DNA from 3 places in the Chryseobacterium sp. UF-290 genome. Region 3 is predicted to be linked to each of the others. Evidence: riboswitches for the same ligand, from Rfam matches in the RefSeq annotation. Region 3 holds a riboswitch; each other region holds the start of a gene.
The links. Region 3 has a riboswitch for S-adenosylmethionine ahead of AC4IF5_RS13990 (TonB-dependent receptor plug domain-containing protein). Riboswitches for the same ligand answer to the same signal wherever they lie in the genome.
Positions count from the first base shown of each region.

Region 1 (5,841 bases), on a different contig from region 3:
ATATCAGCAATAAGAGTAGGTTTAAATTTAAACTTGGCATATCTCAGCAACCCTTCTCTTCCTTTCTCTCCATCCCATGAAAATAACTGATATCTGATATCATTAGTATCAAACAGATCTTTAAAGTAAGGATCCGCCATAAAGCTGTAGTAATAGCTTCCTGAAGAAGATACATCCAGATAATGGAAAGCATAGCTCGCATCAGACTGTTCCTGAGTCTGCTTATGTCCCCAGATCCATTCTGCATTCTCAATATCATTGAACCCGTCTTTATATTTTTCCGGAGCCATGAAAGCATAGCCTTCTCTTGCAGTTTTTGCAGCATCAGAAGCCTTGCTCCATTCGCCGGTATTCAGGTATGTTCTGGCCAAAAGCCCGTTAACTACATTTCTATTGATCTTATCCTTATTATTTCTTGAATATCCTTTCAGCAAATTATCAGCATCGGTAAGATCACTTTTAATCAATGTATAAATTTCTTCCAGACTCGCTTTTTTCTTCCCAACCGTACCTGTTGTCGACGGCTCCGTATAGATAGGGGCTGTCAAAGCTGACTTATCTTTAAGGTAGCTGAACTGATAAAAGCTGGCAATATTCAAATAGCAGAAAGCACGTAAGGCTTTTGCCTGTCCTTTCACCTGATTCTTTTTTTCCTGACTTCCTTCTGTATCATCAATTCTTGCAATAACATTGTTCATATTATTGATTGTGGAATACAGCATGGACCAGATAAACAACGGCCTGCCCGCCGTATTGTTGACCATTTCCGTAAAGTCATAGGTAGATGCAAATCCGTATTTATTTCTAAGCACCGCCACATCACTTCCCATAGCATCGCTCGCTCTCAGGACCGTTGAGTACCCGATATTAGCATACGTTGTCCCGTCATTATTGAATTTCGCCCAGGTTCCGTTGATCACGGTTTCAGCACTTTCTGCTGTTTTGAAAACTTCCAGGCTGTTAGCCTGATCAGTCGGCGCTGTAGTCAGATCACTTTCACAGCTTGTCAGGGACCACAATCCGATGAGAGCAAAAGATAAATATTTTAAATTTTTCATTGTTTCAATTTTAAAAGATTAAAGAGTTGCCTGAAGACCAAAAGTGATTGTTCTCATTGCAGGATATCTGTAATAAGTTGTACCATCCAACGCTTGTTCAGGATCCATTCCTTTGTGTTTGTAGAAGGTAAGAAGGTTTTCCGCCTGGATATAAATTCTGAATTTTTTAAGTCCTATTTTTTCAAAATAATCAGAAGGAAGCGTATATCCTAAACTTACATTCTTAAGTCTTGCATAGGTTCCTGAATACAGGAATCTTGAAGACGTTGAAGTCCAGTTGTTTGTTGTAGTGCTTAATCCCGGAACATCTGTATTGGGATTTTCCGGAGTCCATCTGTTCAGCATTTCCACTCCCCATGCACGTCCTCCGGCACTTCCGTTATGCAGCAGCGAAGTGTAGTCCGTATCAAGAATCTTTCCCCCAATCTTAAAGGTCAGTAATCCTGAAAGATCAAAGTTTTTATAATTAATACTTGTACTGACCGCTCCGGTCAGCTTAGGCAATGCGGATCCCTGCAATATTTTTGTTGCTTTTGCATATTCTGAGGTTGTTCCTTCCACCTCATTTCCGTTCGCATCTTTAGAAATAGTTTTCCACAACGGCTTTCCGTTGCTGGGGTCCACTCCTACCCATTCCTGAATAAAGAAGTCATATACAGAACCTCCTTCTCTCAATAGTTTACTTCCCACGACAAGAGACCCTTCAGGCAATTTAGTCACCTTGTTATTTAAAGTACTCAGATTAACATCCACATTCCACTGGAAATCTTCGTTATTAACCGGAGTTGTGAAGAGTGAAAATTCGAAGCCTGTATTCTGTATTGTTCCCACATTCGCCGGATAATCACTGATTCCCAAGGATGGTGCAACCGGTACATTGAACAGAAGATCCTGGCTTTTTCTTTTAAAATATTCGATATTACCTTTAATTCTGTTATTCAGGATGGCAAATTCCAAGCCTATATTCATATTAAGGTTGGTTTCCCATTTAACATTATTTGTTCCTGCTTTTTCCAGTGTTGTTCCTGCTTCCCCGCCAAGCGTAGAAATCCTGTACAATTCCTGATAAGCATAATAAAGAGGCTGTCCGTTTGGACGCAGTAGTTTATCATTCCCCTGCCCTCCATAGCTGGCACGTAAAGTCAGTTGATTGAAAATATTAAGGTTTTTAATGAAGTCTTCATTTGAAATTTTCCAGGAACCTCCTACAGACCAGAATCTTCCCCATCTGTTATCCGGTGAGAACCTTGAAGAACCGTCCGCTCTCCCTGACACCGAAAGGAAATAGGTATTATTAAAATCATATTCAACTTTTCCAAGGAAACTCAGTAAGCTCAGTTTATCACTATTTCCTCCAAAGTTTACCAATAAGGAAGCTGCATCCGGCTCATAGTAGTAAGGAAGGGAAAAACTGCTTCTTGATCCGGAGATTGTCTGATAATCGTACTTGTAAAATTCATGTCCTGCTAAAACATTTACATGGTGCTTTCCAAACTTCTTATCATAGGTAAGGATATTACTCGTGGTATAAGAAAGTGTTCTGGTATTGGATCTTGTCACAGAACCACCAATTTCAGCTCCCTGTCCTAAAAGCGGATTGGAATAATAATGTCCGTTATAATTAACCAGGTCAAGTGAAAAACTTGTTTTGAACTTCAGCTCCGGCAAGAAAGTAAATTCCATAAATCCTTTTCCTGAGAAGTTATCTTCTTTATTTTCATTTTTGTCCAGCGGTAAGGTTGCCGCCAGGTTCTGATTCTGAAGAGCACTGGTAGGTCTGTATTTTCCGAAATCGTAAATCCTGTTTCCGGCAGCATCGAGCACAAAAGATCCATCCGGGTTTCTTTCATAGTAAGGATAGAACGAAGGAACGACTCTTGCCGCCTGGATAATATTACTTGCCTTGGAATCTGAAGAGGTAGGGGCCTGTTGGATACTATTCGTATAGCTTAAATTAACGCCAACATTTAACCACTGTTTCACTTCTGAATTGATCTTTAATCTGGTATTGTATCTTTTAAATCCTGATTCAATAGCCATCCCTTTATCATCAAGATAGCCCAGGGAAAAGAAATAATTGCTTTTTTCGCTTCCTCCGCTGATATCAAGATCCACCTGATTTCTCGAAGCCACTCTCTGTAAAATATCTCTCCAGTCATCATTCCATAGAGGCGTTGCTCCTGGTAACAGCTTTCCATCTGTTCCTACCGGATTAGAATATCCGGGGCCATAAGGATTGACCCCCAATGCTGAAACAAGATTATCCGATGCCATCTGCGCAGCCTGCTGAGAGGATATCTGACTGGACTGATATCCGTTTCTTAAAGCTTCCCAGTATAATTGGAAATATTGATCTGTGCTTACCTGCTCATAATCTTTTACTGCTCTGCCGGAGAATCCCTGGCTGACATTAAGGTTCACTCTCGCTTCTCCTTTCTTTCCTGATTTTGTAGTAATGATGATGATCCCGTTTGCTCCTCTTGAACCATATAAAGCACTTGCCGTAGCATCTTTTAAAACACTGATCGATTCAATATCATTTGGACTTATTGCGTTCAGGTTTCCGTCAAAAGGAATTCCATCTACCACATATAACGGATCACTGGAGGCGCTTACTGAACCAATACCTCTGATCCTGATCGTGGAAACGGCACCAGGCTGCCCTGAAGCACTGGTGGTCTGGATCCCTGGTACCTGCCCTTCCAGAGCTTTGGTAATATTGGTCACAGGTCTGTTATTGATCTTATCGCTGGAAATAGTTGCTACAGAACCGGTATAGCTGTTTCTTTTTGCCTTTCCATAGGCTACAACCACAACTTCATCGATCTCCTTTTCACGGAGTGTATCTTTTTTCGGTTTGGATATCTGCCCGTTTACTCCTGCAATACCTAAGAAAAATACAGCAACTGGTGGGATCCAAACTTTAGAATTAAATAAATTTTTGCTAATCATAATCAATTTTATATATCAAATATTAAAATTTTGCCCTTTGCAGAAAAATCAGCAAAGGGCATCGATAAATACGATAAACCAAATGCTTATTTTTCCTTTTCAGGCTGAATGTAACACCTTACATATAGCAGGTTGTTAAGACTTCACAGGGTCAGTTCCCTCCATCTTTCTTTATAAGCCGATCGAAATTATGGTTGCAAAGCTATAAACTTTTAGTCTACAAAACAAGTAGACTTATTTATTTTTCATGATAATTTTTCAAAAATTAACATAATATTTTATCAAAAGCCATTGAAACAAAGCACTTAAAGAATTATCACTTTTTCAAACATGATAAATATCATTAAAAATAATTCAATTGTCAAAAAATGAGAAACCTTACCTAAATTTTTAATTTTTAATTGAAAAAACTTTTTAATTTTATAAAATGAAAGTTTTGATTATAAACGGGCCTAACCTGAATCTTTTAGGCACAAGAGAACCGGAGATCTATGGGAGCATTTCCATGGAGAGCTATCTGGAAGTTCTAAGATCTGAGTTCCATGCTCATGAATTAAAATATTATCAGTCTAATATTGAAGGGGAACTTATCAACAGACTTCAGGAAGATGATTTTGATGCGATAATCATCAATCCGGGAGCTTTCACTCATTATTCTTATGCTATAGCTGACTGCTTAAAGAACATACAGAAACCCAAAATTGAGGTTCACATCAGTAATATTTACAAGAGAGAAGAATTCAGACAGAAATCTGTAACAGCAGCTAACACCGATGCGGTTCTGTCCGGATTTGGAATGGCTGGATACAGATTGGCTTTATTAAGCTTACAATAAGACCTCACATCTTCCACAGATTTGTTATAATATTCGCTCGCAGATTTAACAGATTATGCAGATTTTATTCTTTAAGATCAAGTTTCCGTTTTTATGCTCAAGCACCTGCGAAAGTTGTGCTATCAGTGGGAAATAAAAAACAAAATGCCTCATCATGGATGAGGCATTTGAATATTTATAAGTAATCTTATTAGATTGTTTGCTGCTGCAATTGAGGACCTGAAGCGACCAATTTTTTTCCTTCTTCAGTATCACAATACTGCTCAAAATTCTTGATGTATCTTGAAGCCAGATCTTTTGCTTTTTCTTCCCATTCAGAAGCATTAGCATAGGTATCTCTAGGATCCAGAATACCGGCAGAAACATTTGGAAGCTCAGTCGGGATTTCAAGATTCATGATCGGAACCTGAGTTTTAGGAGCATTATCGATAGAACCGTCAATAATTGCATCGATGATCGCTCTTGTATCTTTCAGAGAGATTCTCTTACCTGTACCATTCCATCCTGTGTTTACCAAATAAGCCTTAGCGCCGTGCTCTTTCATTTTACCGATCAATGTTTTAGAATACATTGTTGGGTGCAATGTAAGGAATGCTTCACCGAATGCAGGAGAGAAAGATGGTTGCGGCTCTGTAATTCCTCTTTCAGTACCAGCCAGTTTGGAAGTATATCCGCAAAGGAAGTGGTATTGAGCCTGATCTTCATTCAGGATCGAAACCGGAGGAAGTACCCCGAATGCATCTGCTGAAAGATAAACTATCTTTTTAGCATGTCCTGCTTTAGAAGGTAATACAATTTTGTTGATATGATAGATTGGATAAGAAACTCTTGTATTTTCTGTAATAGATCCGTCTGTATAATCTGCGACTCCATTGTTAATAACAACGTTTTCAAGAAGCGCATCTCTCTTGATCGCTCTGAAAATATCCGGTTCTTTTTCTTCTGATAAGTCAATTACTTTAGCGTAGCATCCTCCTTCATAGTTGAATACTCCGT
Region 1 covers NZ_JBSICB010000004.1:183,839-189,679, reverse strand. Annotated here, with positions in the region: gene AC4IF5_RS06340 (RagB/SusD family nutrient uptake outer membrane protein) at 1-1,058, opposite strand, end outside; gene AC4IF5_RS06335 (SusC/RagA family TonB-linked outer membrane protein) at 1,077-4,010, opposite strand; SAM riboswitch class I at 4,094-4,190, opposite strand; gene AC4IF5_RS06330 (type II 3-dehydroquinate dehydratase) at 4,438-4,845, shown strand; gene pckA (phosphoenolpyruvate carboxykinase (ATP)) at 5,036-5,841, opposite strand, start outside.
Region 1: it holds a riboswitch for S-adenosylmethionine, as region 3 does, so the genes downstream of both, AC4IF5_RS06335 (SusC/RagA family TonB-linked outer membrane protein) here and AC4IF5_RS13990 (TonB-dependent receptor plug domain-containing protein) in region 3, are expected to answer to the same signal.

Region 2 (5,841 bases), on a different contig from region 3:
GTTTTTGCTTGGAGGGATCAAAAAAGTCAGAAAACTGGGGCATACGATGGAATTTGAGCAGATCAAAGATTATGTTCCCGGGGATGATATCCGAACGATCAACTGGAAAGCGACCTCTAAAGCCAATCGTCTCATGGTAAACCAGTTTCAGGACGAAAGATCACAACGTATTTTTATGCTGATCGATAAGGGGCGAACAATGAAAATGCCTTTCAACGGATTAAGTCTTTTGGATTACTCTATCAACGCTGCCATGGCATTGTCTCATATCATTCTCCGAAAGGGTGACCGGGCTGGAATGATGACCTTCTCAAAAAAAGCCGAAAATAAAATTGCTGCCGATAATAAGTCAGGACAGCTGAAAAAGATATCAGAAGCGCTTTACAATATTAAAACCGATTTTTTTGAAAGCGATTTCAACCGTTTGTATCAGGATGTAAAATACTCTGTCAACCAAAGAAGTCTGATCCTGCTTTTTACAAACTTTGAAACTCTGGATGGGCTTAACCGCCAGTTGAAATATCTTCGTGGGATCGCCAAAAACCACTTGCTGGTAGTTGTATTTTTTAAAAATTTTGAGCTGCAGACTTTAATTAATAAAAACCCGGAAGATATGCAGGAGATCTATGACGAAATTGTAGCGGAGAAATTTGAATTTGAAAAGAAACTGATCATTCAGGAGCTCCGTAAGTATGGAATTTATACCGTATATACGCTGCCTGAAAATCTGAATATCGATGTTATCAATAAATATTTGGAAATAAAAGCGAGAGGAATTTTATAACTTTGCAATAAGCAATAAGCAATAAGCAATAAGCAATAAGCAATAAGCAATAAGCAATAATGAAAATAACACTTAACAGACTCAACGACGACTTTTTATTTGAATGTACAAATGCTCAGGGAAATTCTATCCTTTTGGACAATACATCCCAGCCGGGAGCAAAAGGGGTTTCGCCAATGGAAAGTGTTCTGATGGCAGTAGCAGGCTGCAGCGGGATTGATGTAGTTTCTATTTTAAAGAAGCAGCGTCAGGATATTAAGAGCTTTCAGGCAGAAGTAGAAGGGGAGAGAGTGCAGGTAGATGATGCTAAACCTTTTAAATCGATCAATGTGAAATTTCTTTTAGAAGGAGAAATTGATTCTAAAAAAGCATTAAAAGCTGCAGAATTGTCTTTTGAAAAATATTGTTCCGTATCAAAAACCTTAGAGCCGAATGTAGAGATCGGATATGAAGTATTTGTCAACGGGGAAAAGATATAGATCTATAGATGAGGCTCGAAAGAGTCCCATTTTTTTAGCCACAAATGCACGAATAAATGAAAAATTCGTGCATTTGTGGCTAAAAAATAAAGTATAAATCTTTTAATATTTTAGAATCTTCTCTTGTAAAAATAGAAAAACCGGATATTTTATCCGGTTTTTCTATTATTCATCACTCATCTAAAACGTGAGTCTCGGTTTGATCAGTTTGGCCACAGTTGCAGTCCAGCCTGTCTGATGAGAGGCGCCAACACCTCTTCCGTTATCCCCGTGGAAATATTCAAAGAAAGTAATATAATCTTTAAAATGTTCATCATAATTGAACTTTGGATTTCCACCATTGAAAGCCCGCTGCCCATGCTCATCTTTTAAGAAGATTGAGCACAACCTCTTGCTGATATTCTGAGCCACTTCATCAAGGTTCCTTTTATCACCACTTCCGGTTGGAAGCTCTACCTTCAGGCTGTTTCCATAATAATAATGGAAACGTTGCAAGCTCTCCACAATCAGGAAGTTGATAGGAAACCAGATCGGACCGCGCCAGTTGCTGTTTCCTCCAAACATCCGGCTGTCACTCTCTGCAGGCGTATAGTACACTACATTTTCTGTTCCGTGAACTGAAAATACAAAAGGATTTTCTTCGTATACCTTAGACATGGCCCGGATTCCGTAAGAGCTTAAAAACTCTTTTTCATCCAGCATTCTCGTTAAAACCTTTGTTAATCTGTTCTTACGGAGAATACTCATAAGGTGCTTTCTTCCTTGCCCTTCCTCATCCCAGTGAGAAACAAGCTTGGTGAGTTCCGGCTTATTTTTTAAGATCCATTCCATTCTGCTTCTGAAATTTGGCATCTTTTCAAGCAGCCGGTGATCAACGATCTCTACAGCGAATAGCGGAATTAAGCCGACAATACTTCTTAATCTCAAAGAAACACTGTCCCCGTTTCCAAGCTGAAGTACATCATAGAAAAATCCGTCTTCCTCATTCCATAGACCTTTCGTTCCTTCACCCAGGTTTTCTATTGCTTCGGCGATATAAAGATAATGTTCAAAAAACTTGATCGCCATATCTTCATATACCTGATAATACTGGGCAAGTTCCATGGCAATCCGCATCATGTTCAATGCATACATCGCCATCCAGCTTGTGCCGTCAGCCTGCTCAAGATGCTGACCATCCTTTAAAACCATATTCCGGTCAAAGGCTCCGATATTATCAAGCCCAAGGAAACCGCCTCCGAAAATATTCTTACCATTTTTATCCTTCCGGTTTACCCACCAGGTAAAATTGAGAAGAAGCTTCTGGAAAACTTTCTCAAGGAATAATAAGTCAGGCTTCCCGTTATTTTTTTCATCAATTTTAAAAACACGGAAGCAGGACCATGCATGTACAGGAGGATTCACGTCACTCATATTCCATTCATAGGCAGGCATCTGCCCGTTGGGGTGCATATACCATTCCTTGGTCAGCAGCAAAAGCTGTCCTTTGGCAAACTCAGCGTCAATGATGGAAAAAGGGACACAGTGAAATGCCAGGTCCCAGGTGGCATACCATGGATATTCCCATTTATCAGGCATGGAAATGATATCTTTATTGTGAAGATGGTTCCATTCCGTATTTCTTACATACTCATTAAAATTTCTCGGTGCTTCATGATTCGGGTCCCCTTTCAGCCACTTTCCAACATTGTAATGATAGAACTGTTTGTTCCAAAGCAGTCCGGCAAAAGCCTGCCTCTGAACATTTTTTTCATCTTCATTCACGGTATCGTATTGGACTTCGCTGTAAAATTCTTCCGCTTCCGCCTGTCTGGTTTGGAAGATCTCATCAAATCCTGCAAAAGGCTCATCTGTTTCGTCCGGACATAATCTGAACTCAAAAACCTGAGACTGTCCTGCCTGTATCATTTCATCGATCAGGAAAGATGCCTTAGTCCCTCTTTTTTCAGGATTAACCGTATCTGTTCCATGGATGATAAAATCATTGATCCCATCCTTGAAATAAATATTTTCAGTTAAAGGAGCTCCATATAATTTTGAAGTATTCGTTTCATTATCACAAAATGCACTTTGTGCATTTACATTTCTGGAATAGAGCTTTTTGATTGAAATACTATCGTGACCAATATTGATACTTCCGTCATGAGAGGAAGCATTCATTTCCCCTTTATAAGTATTATAGCCCCATTTCCAGTTATTTCTGAACCAGGCGGTTGGCATTACGACAATAGGAGCATCATTCCGGCTTCGGTTGCAGATGGTGACCCTGGCCAGGATATCATTGTGATCAGCCTTGCAGTATTCGATGAAAATATCAAAATATTCATCATTGTCAAAAATTCCGGTATCAAAAACTTCATACTCAGGATCCTTTTTGCTGCGTCTTCCGTTCTCAGAAACAATCTCATCATAAGGAAACTCATTGATCGGATATTTATATACCATCTTCATATAGCTATGAGTAGGAGTATTATCCAGATAGTAGAAGATCTCTTTAATGTCTTCACCGTGATTTCCCTGTGGATTGCTCAGACCGAAAAAACGCTCCTTTACCATTTTATCCCTCTTATTCCAGAATGAAAAAGCAAAACAGAAAAGCTGTTTTACATCAGAGATCCCTGCAATGCCTTCTTCCCCCCAGCGATAGGCATAGCTCTCAGCATTATTGTGATTGGTGTAGTTCCATGCATTTCCGTTCGTACTGTAGTCTTCCCGTACATTACCCCATTGCCGGTTGCTTACATAAGGTCCCCAGTTTTTCCATTTGGTATCTTGTAATCTTTCTTTTTCGGCAGTCATATCTCATCATTTTTCCACACGAAGTTAGTTTTTTTGGAAAGTAATTCCAATTTTTTTCATCTGAATAATTATTAATATAGCCCTGAAATACTTGTGTTTAAAGGCTTTTTGAAATATTAAAATAATTTTTTTTTGAAATTAAAAGAAAAGAACTACCTTTGCACCATTCGTTCATTCAAATATTGAAAATGTTATCAAGAAAGGTTGAGGGATTAGACCCTATGAAACCTTAGCAACCCTTTGTGCAAGCAAAGAAGGTGCTACGTTCTACCAAAATGATTTTGGACAGATAACTTACTGAAGTTCTTTTCAGCCATTTCCTGTGGCATTTTCAATTGTATTAAAATAATAGAATTGAAAACAGAACTAAACTATATTAATCTTTCGTATCAGACCTATTCCCAAAAGGAATACCATATCCCGTTGAGCTATGAGCTTTTCGGGAAAGACCTGTTTACAGCTCCCGTCATTTTGATCAACCATGCCCTGACCGGAAATTCAAAAGTATCCGGGGAAAAAGGCTGGTGGAAACAATTGGTAGGAGAAAATCAGATCGTTGATACCAATAAGTACACAGTTCTGTGCTTCAATATCCCCGGAAACGGTTACGATAATTTTTTAATTGAAGACTATGAGGATTTCACTCCTTCAGATATTGCCAATATATTTCTGAAAGGATTGGAAGCTTTACATATCCAGAACCTATATGCTGTTATTGGAGGTTCACTGGGAGGAGGAATTGCCTGGGAAATGCTGATAAAGCAACCTAAGCTTGCAGAAATTTTTATCCCCATAGCCTGTGATTACAGGACTCATGACTGGCTTCATGCACAATGTCTGGTTCAGAAATTCTTATTGAATGCTCAGAATGAACCTTTACAAAAAGCAAGAATTCATGCCATGCTATGTTACAGGACTCCACAATCGCTTAATGACAGATTTCAAAATACATACAATCACGATAAACAGCGGTTGGAATCAGAAGATTGGTTAGTATATCATGGTAATGCATTAAACGAGAGATTTAGTTTAAAAGCATACAGGCTGATGAACCATCTGCTGATGAATATCAATGCTGACGAAGCTGCCCTGGAGAAGATAAAAGCACGAATGCACATGATCTCCGTAGATACAGACTTATTCTTCCCGGCTTCTGAAATTCGAATGTGTTTTGAAAGCTTAAAAGAGAAAAAGGTGAATGCTTCTTATCACGAGATCCAGTCAATACATGGGCACGATGCCTTCCTAATGGAATATCAACAATTAAATAATATCATAAAAAACATTTTATAAAGTAATGAAAAAGGCTAATGAAATAAAATTTTTAAAGAACAGATCAATCATTAAGTTTGAAGGAGAAGATTTCTTAGGAGAAATCGGGATTGACGGACGAATTTTTAAAGCGCTGACTTTAGCCAGAATCAGCGTTGGGGTGATCTCCCAGCAAGCCATAGAAAATGGAATCTCCATATTGGTTCACGAAAATGATGCGGAAAAAGCGGTGGCTTGTCTTATTAATGAATTTGAAGCAGAAAGAAAATCAGGAAAAGTATCACAGATCTATAGTATCAATAATGTTTCTGTCATTGGTTTTGTAGCAGAAGATTTCAATAAGGTCTTTGCTGAGCTGGCCAGAAATAACGTTTTTCCATTGCTTTTGAATCAGGTGGCAGGAGAAAACAGAGTCAATATTGTAGTCACTTCCTCACAGGATGAAAAAACCAAAAACATTATAGAATCCGAAATTTTCAAAAAGCCTAAAACGGTTCATCTGGCCAT
Region 2 covers NZ_JBSICB010000004.1:326,306-332,146, forward strand. Annotated here, with positions in the region: gene AC4IF5_RS07065 (DUF58 domain-containing protein) at 1-784, shown strand, start outside; gene AC4IF5_RS07070 (OsmC family protein) at 844-1,263, shown strand; gene AC4IF5_RS07075 (MGH1-like glycoside hydrolase domain-containing protein) at 1,444-4,062, opposite strand; SAM riboswitch class I at 4,251-4,358, shown strand; gene AC4IF5_RS07080 (alpha/beta fold hydrolase) at 4,417-5,355, shown strand; gene AC4IF5_RS07085 (ACT domain-containing protein) at 5,360-5,841, shown strand, end outside.
Region 2: it holds a riboswitch for S-adenosylmethionine, as region 3 does, so the genes downstream of both, AC4IF5_RS07080 (alpha/beta fold hydrolase) here and AC4IF5_RS13990 (TonB-dependent receptor plug domain-containing protein) in region 3, are expected to answer to the same signal.

Region 3 (5,841 bases):
ACAACACCAAAATTAAAGGTATTCTTTCCGAAGGTATTGCTGAGATCCACGTTCCAGCCATTCCATTTCCCTTTTACCCCTGCCGCAAGAGAATAGTCATTCACTGTAGCTTCGATCTGAGGAAGATATCCGTTCGGAGTGACGGCATTGATATTTCTTTCGTTATTAGGAAGCCGGTAAAAGCCTCCGGCATTTCCCAAACGATAGCTGTAGCCGCCGAAAGAATAAACTTTCCAGTCATCATTAAGCGGTATCTCGGAATTGAAAAAAAGCTGTCCCGACTGTAATTTGGACTGTCCTGCTCTGAGGCTGAAGTCTTTTCTTTCCAATCCTCTGTAAGCAAGCTCCTGAGTAGTAAAATCACTCCCTAATAATCCCTGCAGATCAGAAATACTGTTTGCATTTGAAATCTGAGACTGAAAAGCGGAAGAGAAATAATCTACTTTTCCTGCATATTGCTTAATTGTGCTGATGATCTGTTGGGTATTGGAAGTGTTTCCGATATTCTTATACAGTCCATCAATATTGATCCCATCCTGTAATGCTCTGTAATGAATAGCATTGTAAGCATTGAAAATATCTCCTTCTCTTACTCCTGCCCTCGAGTACGGATCACGGTACTGTGCGGAAGCTGTAATATTAAAAAAACCTGTTTTCCCGATTTTTGCTCCATAATTAAGGTCTACAGAAATAGTCTGCCCATCAACTCCTCCTGAAAAATTATTGGCCACAGGCGAGGCATATCCTCCCAGAAATACTTGTCCGGATAGTCCCAGCCTTCTTTTCAATCCAAGATTTACAACGCCTGCTATTGCATCAGAACCATATTGTGCAGAAGCTCCGTCTCTCAGAACTTCTATTTTATCCAGGGCAAAAGCAGGAATAGCATTAAGATCTGTTCCTACAGCTCCTCTTCCCGGAGTAAGGGTTACATTAATCAGGGAAGATTGATATCTTCTTTTCCCGTTTAACAGTACCAAAACCTGATCCGGGCCCAATCCTCTCAAAAGGGCAGGATCTACAAAATCTGTCCCGTCATTTACAGTGTGTGAAGTGGATGAAAATGAGGGAACAATATAATTTAAGGCCTGACTGATAGTATTAACAGGACTTTGTTTTAGAATTTTTGAAATATTAATAATATCCACCGGAACCGGCGTATCAGTTAATGATCTTCCAGCCCCTCTGGAGCCGAGAATGACAACATCGTCTATTTTTTTAGATTGTACGGAATCCGACTGTGCATAGTAAAATGAAGAAATAAGCGTAGCCGAGGTGATAAGAAGTCCTTTATTGAAATGATGCATGTGTTTTTTATTTTGTTGTTAAAAATTATTTGAAAGCAATACGAACCCTGTAACCCCGGTTGCAGGGTTACCATAAAAAGCGTAAGAATTGTATTATTTTTTAAGAATAAAGAAGACTAGAAACAACAGCACATGCACATATGGAAATGGCATGAGAATATATCAGAATAATGAAGACGAGCGTCATGATCTGAGAAGTAAAAGTTTACATGTGTAATGTGATTTCCCTTGTCTTTAAACATTGATTTCATTTTAAAACAAAAATTCAAGATGGGAGTAAGATAGATGATAAACATTTTTTCCGGAGATCCGGCTTATCTATTCAGCACCTTGCTTGTTTTTGCAGGTTGCTATCCCATCATAGGATTCTTGATAATTATTTGGCAAAGATATAATTATTTCAGAAATAAAAAAATATTTACCCTAAAAATTCGATTTTCAATATTTTACTGTAACAAAATTTCTTTTCCTGCGTCTAACCGGATAGTAGTAAAAACATTATGAAAAAAACGATATTCGCTTTGTCACTCTTAAGTTCTGTGCTTGTTTTTTCACAGGAAAAAGACAATACCTCTTCAAAAGAGAAACAAATTGAAGGTGTAGTCATCACCAAGACTAAAAAAGCCGTTGAGCAGAAAGCTGACCGTACTATTTTTGATTTTTCCGAACAACCCCAGCTTAACAACGGGAATGTTCTAGAAGGAATCAAAAAGCTTCCCGGGCTTGTGGCCACAGATATTGCCGGAATGATGTACCAGGGAAAGATGCTGGATGTTTACCTCAACGGAAGACCTTTAAACATTACCTCCAACGAACTGAATTCTTTCCTGGAAGGAATGCCCGCCAACTCTGTAGAAAGAATAGAAGTGATCACCCAGCCAGGTGCTGAGTTTCCGGCGACTTCCGGAGGAGCGATCATGAATATCATTACGAATAAAAATGCCAATAAATATTTAACAGCTACCTATTCCGGAAATTATTCATTCTCCAATTACGATAAATACAGAAGCAGAACGACAAATTCTATTAATTTAAATGCCAGAAACAAGCTTTTCGGATGGCAGCTCAACGTAGGACAAAACTATCGTGAAAGTATGCTGAACACACAGCAGGATGATCTTCTGGACAGCAATACAGACCGGTTTGCCCGCACCTATTTCGCTAAGGCAGGAGTAACTTTCGATCTTGGGCAGGACAGGTTATTACTGAACTACGATATTTATCATAACAACAATGATAATTATACCTTAAGTAGCGGACTGGGAGACAGAACAGCGGACCCAAACGACCCAAAAGGTTTTTACATCAGAGATTATATTTTCAGCTCCTCAGATATTGCCCATACCCATTCGATAAGACAGGAAGCTGTGGTAACGTATCAGAAACGTTTTACGGATAAGGCCCAGAAACTTGATTTTCAGTTTGGCTATACAAAGGCTTACACCAAGTTCGGGCAGGATAATGTCTTTTTTAACAAGACCTTCCAGAATCCTGAGGAATCCCTGCCAACAGCTGCTCTCGGAAATATACTGAGCAATAATTCTGACATGAGAATTGCTAATTTCAAGATCGATTATTCACAGCCGGTCAAGCTTCTTGATGGCGGAAAAGTAAGTGCAGGAGGATTATATGAAAGACAGGATTATGATACGGACAGCTTTGGAATTACCAATTTGGATTATCAAAGACAAACTGCATCCACCTATTTGGAGTTCCAGGCCAAACTGAAGAAATTTGATTTTACTTTAGGAGCAAGAGCTGAAAACTATGATATTTCCGGAATCACCAGGTCTTATAAGGAAGGAAAACTTGTTCAGGATAATCTGACCCCTTTTGACAGATTTAAATTATTTCCTAATGCCAGCGTACAGTACAATATGATGAATCAGGTATATGTAGCGGCCAATTATAACAAAAAGATCAGCTTACCAAGTATTTCTGCCTTAAACCCGAATAACACTACATTTGGAGGTCCCAATACTCAGATAACCGGTAACGCCAATCTTCAGCCTACCATTTTCAATAATTATGAATTGAAAGTCTCTGCTTTTGATTATGCATTTATAGGATATAGTTTAAGTGAAGCAACAGATCAGGTAGCACAAATTGTAAGAAAAGATGGCAAAAATCTTTACAACCAGCAAATGAATATCTCCAATATGAGGATTCATAACTTTAATGTAGGGTTACCCGTTCCATTCATGATCTTCAGCAAACCGATGAGTGAAATCATGAAGTTTAACTTCAATCCTGATAAGATCAACTTTATGTATCTGTATGCAGGGTATCAGAAACATGAAATTGATAACCTCAACAACAAAGGTTTCTGGATCTTTAATATCATGACACAACTGATCCTTCCAAAGGAAATCAACATGAATGTTAATTATAGTTATATAACTCCAAAAGGAGGATATTTCTATTTTACAGCAGATAAACCGTTCAATAATTCCCTGAATATTACGCTGACCAAAAAGTTTATGGATAAGCGTCTGACTGTTTCCGTATTTGCAAATGATATTTTCAACAGCCAGCTGATGCAGGCTTATTCTAACCCACCTGAAGGAGAAAGGGCTTTATTAAGAACGAAATTTGACTCCCGAAATTTTGGAGTTTCCATCAACTATAAAATTCCAACAAAAAACAAGCTGGCAAAAGAGGACCCGAATATCCTGAACCAGACCAAAAAAGAAGATAATGGCGGGGTAATGCAGCAGGGACAATAATTTTCATATCAAAATAAATAACAAAAGAGGCTGTCTCAAAAGTCAAATAATTCGGCTTTTGTCATTCTGACAAAGGAATAATCTCATTGATAGTCAGTTGTTTGAGATTCTTCATTACATTGCATTTCATTCAGAATGACACTTTTGAGACAGCCTCTTTTTTATACCGGATCACTAAAATCCGTTTCTATTGATATTAAGCTTGCACTTGTGAAGACCTATTTTTTGATATTTGTTTTTAAACATCAAAAATCTATCGTCTGAAATCTCCAATCCAGCGTATCAACAAGCGTTAGCTGATTTAAACCAACCGGAAGTCCTGTAATGATTTTCAATGCCTGAAGAGCCATCATACTTCCTATCATCCCTGGCAAAGCTCCTAAAACCCCCAGGCTGTCACAATCCGGTATATCTTCATCAAAGGGTGGTTCCGGGAACAGACTGCGCAGGTTTTTACTTCCTTTATGATTAAAAACAGCCAGTTGTCCCGAAAATCCAAGAATACTTCCATACACTAATGCTTTTTCCAGTTTCACACAGGTATCATTCACTAAATATCTTGTTGTAAAATTATCAGATCCGTCTACAACGATATCATATTGAGAAAGGATTTCTTCTGCATTTGAGTCGTTAATTTTCTGCTCAATACCAATAAATTTCACCTGATGATTAAGATTGTTGACAAATTCCCCGGCACTCTTAACCTTAGATGCTCCTACCTTATTTTCCGTGTGAATGGTCTGCCTGTTCAGGTTGTGAAGTTCTACAAGATCAAAATCCGCTACGCCCAAAGTTCCTACTCCTGCCGCAGCCAGATACTGAATGACAGGGCTTCCGAGACCGCCTGCACCTATGACAAGGACCTTTGAAGCCATGATCCTTTTTTGTCCTTCCAGTCCTATTTCTTCTATAAATATCTGACGGCTGTACCGTGAAAAAGTATCTTCTTCTTTCATGCTTTATTATAACTGATCCATTAAAAACCACTGTAAACCGAATCCCAGTCTTTCATGACAGGATCATAGCCTGCTTTTCTGATTATTGCCTTGATCTCTTCCATGCTCCTTTCATCACTGGTTTCAAACTGTTCTAAAGATTCTTTATCTACAGCATATCCTCCGGGATTGGTCTTGGAGCCTGCGCTCATCGCTGTTGCTCCCAACGAAACAATATTATTCCTGAAGATCTCATTCTCCCTTGTAGATATCGATATTTCCAGATCCTCATTCCAGATCCTGTAGGCACAGATCAGCTGTAAAAGGTCTTTATCCTCCATCATAAAATTAGGTTCAATGATTCCTTCCGCAGGCCGTAACCTCGGAAAGGAAACTGAAAACTTACTTCTCCAGTACTGCTTTTGAAGATAATCGATATGAAGGGCATTAAAGAAACTGTCAACACGCCAGTCTTCCAGTCCCAACAGGACTCCCAATCCTATTTTATGAATTCCTGCTCTTCCTATTCTATCCGGTGTATCCAGACGGAAATGAAAGTTAGATTTTTTACCTTTCGGATGGTATTCTTTGTAAACTTCTTTGTGATAAGTCTCCTGATAGACCAATACCGAATGTACTCCTTCTTCATGAAGAAGCCTGTATTCATCTTCCATTAAAGGCTGCACTTCAATAGAAATATTGGAAAAATGAGGTTTTAGCAGGCGAACAGCATTCTGAAAATAAGGGACTCCCACTATTTTATTGGCTTCCCCGCTTACCAGCAGCACATGGCTGACTCCCATAGATTTCAACACGGAGGCTTCTACCATCAGTTCCGTATCAGAAAGCGTTTTCCTCTTCAAATGATTATCT
Region 3 covers NZ_JBSICB010000011.1:90,241-96,081, reverse strand. Annotated here, with positions in the region: gene AC4IF5_RS13990 (TonB-dependent receptor plug domain-containing protein) at 1-1,307, opposite strand, end outside; SAM-I-IV-variant riboswitch at 1,593-1,688, opposite strand; gene AC4IF5_RS13985 (outer membrane beta-barrel protein) at 1,808-4,033, shown strand; gene AC4IF5_RS13980 (HesA/MoeB/ThiF family protein) at 4,279-4,989, opposite strand; gene thiH (2-iminoacetate synthase ThiH) at 5,010-5,841, opposite strand, start outside.